2 linked regions of the Sagittula stellata E-37 genome follow. The protein of the gene in region 2 interacts with the protein of the main gene of each other region in a pairwise test. Links are inferred from orthologs where the notes say so. Each region holds a gene or a part of one and is shown on either strand. Other genes may lie near its edges. The genes, in order: mrdA and ABFK29_RS11465.

Evidence for each region.
Region 1: the proteins of ABFK29_RS11465 (region 2) and mrdA interact in binary tests that used the Escherichia coli proteins (3 or more experiments, as listed by UniProt). The link is inferred for Sagittula stellata E-37 from one-to-one orthologs.

The regions. Positions count from the first base shown.
Region 1 is NZ_CP155729.1:3,594,332-3,597,647, reverse strand. Bases 310-3,308 are described here. They hold mrdA (penicillin-binding protein 2), read right to left. Parts: upstream 2,768-3,308; coding sequence 851-2,767; downstream 310-850. Other genes in these bases: mreC (rod shape-determining protein MreC), read right to left, coding at 3,308-3,308; ABFK29_RS17100 (hypothetical protein), read right to left, coding at 2,764-3,306; rodA (rod shape-determining protein RodA), read right to left, coding at 310-471. In the rest of the region: more of rodA, read right to left, coding at 1-309; more of mreC, read right to left, coding at 3,309-3,316. UniProt on the Escherichia coli protein: Catalyzes cross-linking of the peptidoglycan cell wall. Responsible for the determination of the rod shape of the cell. Is probably required for lateral peptidoglycan synthesis and maintenance of the correct diameter during lateral and centripetal growth.
Region 2 is NZ_CP155729.1:2,412,623-2,416,101, reverse strand. What follows is about bases 318-3,479. They hold ABFK29_RS11465 (penicillin-binding protein 1A), read right to left. Parts: upstream 3,090-3,479; coding sequence 546-3,089; downstream 318-545. Other genes in these bases: ABFK29_RS11460 (N-acetylmuramoyl-L-alanine amidase), read right to left, coding at 3,211-3,479. In the rest of the region: ABFK29_RS11470 (glutathione S-transferase family protein), read left to right, coding at 1-293. UniProt on the Escherichia coli protein: Cell wall formation. Synthesis of cross-linked peptidoglycan from the lipid intermediates.

The sequences.
Region 1 (3,316 bases), 1.2 Mb from region 2 along the record:
CGCAAGGATGATGAAGATCGGGATCAGCACCCAGAGCGGCCGCGAGGTCTTCGACAGTGGCAGCCAGTCGTAGTAGGCGGCCAGCAGGACGACCATCGCGACCTTCATCAGCTCGGACGGCTGGAGGCGCATGAAGCCCAGGTCGATCCAGCGTTGCGCACCCATGCCGATGGCGCCGAAGAACTCGACCAGCAGCAGGAGGAAGAAGGCCAGCGCGTAGACGACCAGCGCCATGTTGCGCCAGAACCAGATGGGCACCATCGCCACGACGAACATGGCAGTAAGACCAAGAAGATAGCGCTTTGCCTGCGGTTCTGCCCAGGGACTCCAGGAACCGCCGGCGACGGAATAGAGCATCAGGAAACCGACACCTGCCACGGTCGACAGCAGGATCACGAGCGGCCAGTTCAGGTGCAGGATCTTGCGCCAGCCGCTGGGGACCGTTTTGACGTTGTATTCGAGATAGGTCACGCGCCGCGCCCTCCGGCAGCGAAGGCGGCGCAAAGCCCCGCCCTACGGGGTGTCGCGCCTGCGGCAGACCTGGCGACGACTTCAGGGGCCTGCGCCGTGTGCGAGGAGCTTGGCGTGGGGTGGGACCCGGTGGCGGTGCACCGGGCGGCATCGGTCAGGGTTCCGCAACGTGGCAGGTCCTGCGCGGCGGTGCTCCCGGTGGACAGGCCCCAATTGGACAGGCGCCGTGTAGATGGGCGCCGTGTAGATGGGCGCCGTGCGGATGGGCGCCCCGTTGCGAGCGGGCCTTGCGCGCCCGAAGGGCGCGCCGGTCGCCGCGCGTCAGCGCGGCGAAACACCTCGCCCGGAGCGGCGGTCGGCCATGTCCTGCAAACGGCGGTCATGCGCGGCTCGGCTCCTCGCTCTTGCGCGCGCGGCGTTGGGAGGAGAGCTTTTCCTGCTGGGTCTTGATGCGGCCGCGGTCCTTTGCCGGGTAGGCGTCTAGCGGCGGGTCCTCTCCGTAGAGCGCCTGGAGCGTCACGTCGCGGGCGATGGGCGCGGCGGTGCGCGAGCCGCCGACGCCGTGTTCCACCACCACCGAGACCGCGATCCGTGGATTGTCGAACGGAGCGAAGTTCACGAAGAGCGCGTGGTCGCGGTCCTCCCACGGGTCGGCCTCGGAGGTGATGCGCGACACGACCTGTGCGGTCCCGGTCTTGCCAGCCAGCCGCATGTTGTCGGCGATGATACGCGACGAATAGGCCGAACCGCGCCGGTTGTTGGATACGGCGAACATGCCGCGCTGCACCTGAAGCAGGTGGTTCGGGTTCAGCCCGAGGTCCGTCCCGCCGCGCCACGGCGTCTCGACCCCGTCGATGCTGCGCACGAGCCGGGGGGTGACCGACCGGCCGGTCGCCACGCGCGCGGCCATGACCGCCAGTTGCAGCGGCGACGTCAGCACGAAGCCCTGGCCGATCGCGGCGTTCACCGAATCGCCGATGACCCACTCCGCGCCGCGTTCGCGCACCTTCCACGCCTTGTCCGGCACGAGCCCGGAGGTCACGGCGGACATGGGAATGTCATGCGCCACGCCCAGCCCCAGACGGCGCGCCATGGCGGCGATGCGTTCGATCCCGACCTTCAGCGAGAGGTCGTAGTAGAACACGTCGCAGCTTTCGCGGAGCGATTGTTCGAGGTTCATGTGGCCGTGACCGCGGCGTTTCCAGCAGCGGAACGAGCGGGCGCCGACCTCGTAGTGGCCCGGGCAGTAGACCGTGTCGTCGGGCGCCAGCAGGCCCGCGTCCAGCGCGGCGAGCGCCGTGACCATCTTGAAGGTCGAACCGGGCGGATAGGCGTCCTGCACCGTCTTCGACGCCAGCGGCCTGTGGTCGTTGGTGTTCAGCGCGTCGAAATCGGTGTGCGAGATGCCGCGCACGAAGAGGTTCGGGTTGTAGGACGGGGCAGAGGCTATGGCCAGCACGTCGCCCTTTTCCAGATCGAGCACGACGACGGAGGCGCTTTCCTCGCCCAGGCGGGCCTGGATGTAGTCCTGCAGGTCGGTGTCCACGGTCAACTGGATGTCGGAGCCGCTTTCGCCTTCGCGCCGGTCGAGTTCGCGCATGACGCGGCCGACGGCGTTGACCTCCACCCGCTTGGCGCCAGCGGTGCCGCGCAGGTCCTGTTCGTGCCGGGTCTCGACACCGACCTTGCCGACCTGGAACCGCGGGATGCGCAGCAGCGGCGGCGGGTCCTCGTAGCGGGCCAGGTCGCGTTCGGAGACCGGGCCGACGTAGCCCGCGACATGGGCGAACAGCTCTTTCTGGGGATAGACGCGGGACAGGCCGACCTCTGTCGTGACGCCGGGCAGGGCGGGGGCGTTGACCGCCACGCGCGAGATGTCTTCCCAACTGACCCGCTCGGCGATGGTGACGGGGATGAAGGGCGGCGTGCGCTCCATCTCGGCCAGCGCGCGGTTGAGGTCGTTCTCGTCGAGTTCGACAAGCTGGCCCAGATGGGAGATCACGGTGGCGACGTCGCCCGCGTCCTCCCGCGTGAGGGTGATGCGGTAGGTCGGTTCGTTGTCGGCGATGACCACGCCGTTGCGGTCGAAGATCCGGCCGCGCGACGGCGGAATCAGCCGGATATTGATCCGGTTCTCTTCGGCCAGAAGGCGGAATTCGTCGGCCTGGTCGACCTGCATGTGGTGCATCCGCAGGCCGAGCGTGCTGACGAATCCAAGCTGCAGGCCGCCCAGAACGAGCCCGCGACGCGTGATGCGGCGGGCGGATTCGGCAGTTTCTTTCGGGCTTCGTCTCATAGGGTGCGTCCGGTGTGATCGAATTCGCCGGGGGCGGTGCGTCGGACGCCGAAGGCGAGGTAGGACACCGCGGCGACCAGCGGGTAGGCGAGGACTGTCATACCATATTGCATCAGGGTGAGCGAAAGCATACCCGGCGAAATGATCAAGATCGCGAGAGTAAGCCTGTAAAGGACGGTGATGGCCAGCAGCGTGGCGGCGGCAGCGGCCCATTCGGTGGCAAAGGTGTTCTCGCGCAGTTGCCGGGCGCGGTTCTTGAGGAATTCCGAAGCCAGCAGCATCAGCAGCGCCCAGAGGCCGGGGGGCCGCTGGAACACGAGATCGGCCAGCAGCATCACCCCCGCGATCGAAAGCGCGGGCACGTAGTCCGGGCGGCGCAGGCACCATGCGAAGGTCAGCGCGGTCAGGAAGTCCGGACCGGCGATTCGCTGCGGCAGCATCTGCAGCGGCAGGAGGTGCACGAAGATCAGGAGCAGCGCCAGCGCGGGGTAGAGCGCGCGCATGGTCCAGAGGCGGGTCGGGCTGTGTTTCTCGGCCATGTCAGCCGCC
Region 2 (3,479 bases):
ACGCCGCGTTCAAGGTCTTCTCGGGCGCGCGTCCCGACATCGAGCGGGTCAAGACGATCTGGCAAGAATGCCTGGATACCGGCAGCGGGCCGTTCCTGTTCGGGGAAAGGCCGACCGTGGCCGATGCAATGTACGCGCCGGTCTGCACCCGGTTCCGCACCTACTCCGTCGCGCTCGACACGACGCTTCAGACCTATGCCGATCATGTCCTCGGCTGGGACCTGATGCGCGAATGGACCGATGCCGCGCTGGCCGAACCCGAAGCCATCGTCGAGCTCGAAGTTGAATTCTGACGGATTAATCCTTTCTGACGCTGCGTCACGCGCGGGCCTCGGCAAAAGGTTACCAACCGGCCGGTTGGAGGGGTCGAACCGGCCGGTTCACCGGTAACGGCGCGGTCATCGTCGTAAAGATCGGATGAATCCCCCTGTAGTGCGGGTTTCGACACCCCCAGATAGGCGAAGCGCGCGCCGGGTTAACCCCAACGCGCGCTCCGTTTACCCGGATGCCCAACCCGAAGGGTTAAGCGTGTCGCCTGCGATCCCTCAGTACAGGCCGCCCGACGACAGCGTGCCGAACCCGGCCTTCGGACCCACCACGGCCTTGCGGCCGGTCGATGTCGTAACCTCCCGCGCGACCGACCCGCCTTCGGGGCGGATCAGGTCGAAACTGCCGGAAATCGCAAAGCCGCCGTCCAGCTGAATGCCCCAGACACCGTTCAGCAGATCGTCCTCACGGAAACACTCGGCCACGACGTTCGGACCCGATGCGCCCGCGCCAAGACGCGCGCCCGAGAAACGGTCGATGTTCACAAAGTTGCATGTTTCCGGGACCTTGAAGGGTCCGCCGCCGTATTTCTTGACGGCCTTCTGCATGAACTGGGTGAACACCGGGCCACAGAACCCGCCGCCCGACGCGCCACGGCCCAGGCTGCGCGGCTGGTCGTAGCCGATGTAGCAGCCCGCCACGATGTTCGAGGTGAAGCCGATGAACCAGACGTCCTTCGCATCGTTGGTCGTGCCGGTCTTGCCCGCCGTGGGCACCGGCAGGTTTACCGTGCGCGACGCCGTCCCGCGCTCGACCACGCCCTGCATCATCGAGGTCAGCTGGTAGGCGGTGATCGCGTCCATGATCCGCTCCCGGTCATTGACGATCCGCGGGCTCCGCCCCGGCGGAATGTTCGGGTCGGCACAGTCCACACAGACCCGCCGGTTCCCCTGCGCGGCATCATGGCTGTAGACCGTGTTGCCGTAGCGATCCTGCACCCGGTCGACCAGCGTGGGTTCCACCCGTTCGCCGCCGTTGGCGAACATCGCATAGGCCGAGATCATCCGCATCAACGTCGTCTCATCGGCGCCGAGCGCGTTGGCCAGAACCCGGCCCATGTTGTCGTAAACCCCGAACTTTTCGGCATAATTCGCAACGACGTCCATACCGACCTCCTGCGCGAGGCGGATGGTCATCAGGTTCCGCGACCGTTCGATCCCGGTGCGCAAAGGGGTCGGACCGTAGAACTGGTTCGACGCGTTCTTCGGACGCCAGACGCCCTGCGGCGTGTCGATCTCGATCGGCGCGTCGACCACGATGGTCGCCGGCGTATAGCCGCTGTCCAGCGCCGCCGCGTAGACGAACGGCTTGAACGAGGACCCCGGCTGACGTTTCGCCTGTGTCGCGCGGTTGAAGACGGAGTTCTGATAGCTGAACCCGCCCTGCATCGCGATCACGCGCCCGGTGTTCACGTCCATCGCCATGAACCCGCCCTGCACCTTCGGCACCTGCCGCAGCGTCCAGCGGATGAAGTTGCCGGAAGCGTCCTCCGTCATCTCGCGCACGTGGATCACATCGCCCGGCTCGAAGTTCTCGAACAGGTTGCCGGTGAACCAATCGGTGTCCGAACGCGGCACTTCCATGCCCCGCGGGTCGTCCAGCGGCACATCCTCGATCCCGATCAGCAGAGAGTTCTCGCGCACCTCGCGGACAACGGCCACGCGCCATTTGCTTTCCAGCGTGACATCGCGCGTCACGCGCACCCCGGCCAGCGCCTCGCGCCAGGCCGCCTCATCCCCCAGCAGACCCGCATCGATTTTCTTGCCGGTGCCGCGCCAGCGGCCCAGCCCCCGGTCATACTGCTCCAGCGCACGCTGGAGCGCATGGGCCGCCTCGGTCTGCATCTCAGGGTCGAGCGTCGCGCGGACGGAATAACCGCCGGAAAAGAACTGATCTTCGCCGAAGTCGCGGCTCAACTGGCGGCGGATTTCATCGGTGAAGTAATCCCGCGGCGGCAGCGCCTGGTTGTAGGGTTCGAAGTCGCCGTTCTGAACGGAGCGCAGCGGTTGCTTGACCTCGTGCTCGTACGTCGCCTTGTCGATGTAGCCGTTCTCGTACATCTCCTTCAGAACGAAGTCGCGGCGCTGGGTCAGCCGCTCCTTCCGGCGCACCGGATGATAGTCGGAAGGCGCCTTCGGCATGGAGGCGAGCATGGCGGCCTCATGCGGCTCAAGCTCGGACAGGGTCTTGTTGAAATAGGTCTGGGCCGCGGCGGTCACACCGAAGGAGTTCTGCCCGAGGAAGATCTCGTTCAGGTACAGCTCAAGGATCTTGTCCTTGTCGAGCGCCCCCTCCACGCGTGAAGCGAGGATGATCTCCTTGATCTTCCGCTCTGCCCGGCGGTCACCGGACAGGAGGAAGTTCTTCATCACCTGCTGCGTGATCGTCGAGGCGCCGCGCACATCGCGCCCGCCGGACTGCACAGCCTGTACGCCCGCCGCAACGATGCCGCGCACGTCATAGCCCTGGTGCGTGTAGAAGTTCTTGTCCTCGGCCGAGATGAACGCGTTCTTCACGAGGTCTGGGATCTCGTTCGCAGGCGTAAAAAGCCGACGTTCCTGCGCGAACTCGTCGATCACGCGGCCCTCTTGCGAGTAGATCCGGCTGATCGTCGGCGGCGTGTATTGCGCCAGGTGTTCGTGGCTGGGCAGGTCCCGCCCATACATCCAGAAGATCGCGCCGATGGTCAGCGCGATCATCATGGTGCCCATGGTCACCACTGCGAAAATGCCGCCGAAGAAAGAGAAGATGAACCGCGTCACGCGTGGCCCCTTGTGGCAAGTGCTCGATTTCAAACCGTCGCATATACTGTAACGCAGCGCCGGTCAAAACACATCCCTGTTGCGAACAGCGCCGCTCCGCCCAAGCTTTTGAATGCGCGTGTTATTGCCGGCGCAGGCGCGACAGGGCCTTGTCCTCGATCAGCCATTGGGCCAGCCCGTCGCGGATACCCGCCGCCATGCCCGCGCGCCACGCCGGATCCTGCAGGTTCATCAGATCCTGCTGGGAGGACAGGAACCCGAGTTCCACCAGTACCGAAGGGATGTCCGCGGATTTCAGAACCGAAAAGGCCGCTTGCCGCAATGGGTCCTTGTGGACCTTGCCATCGTTGTTGCGGATCCCCGCGACGAGGTTCTTCGCCAGTGCCTGGC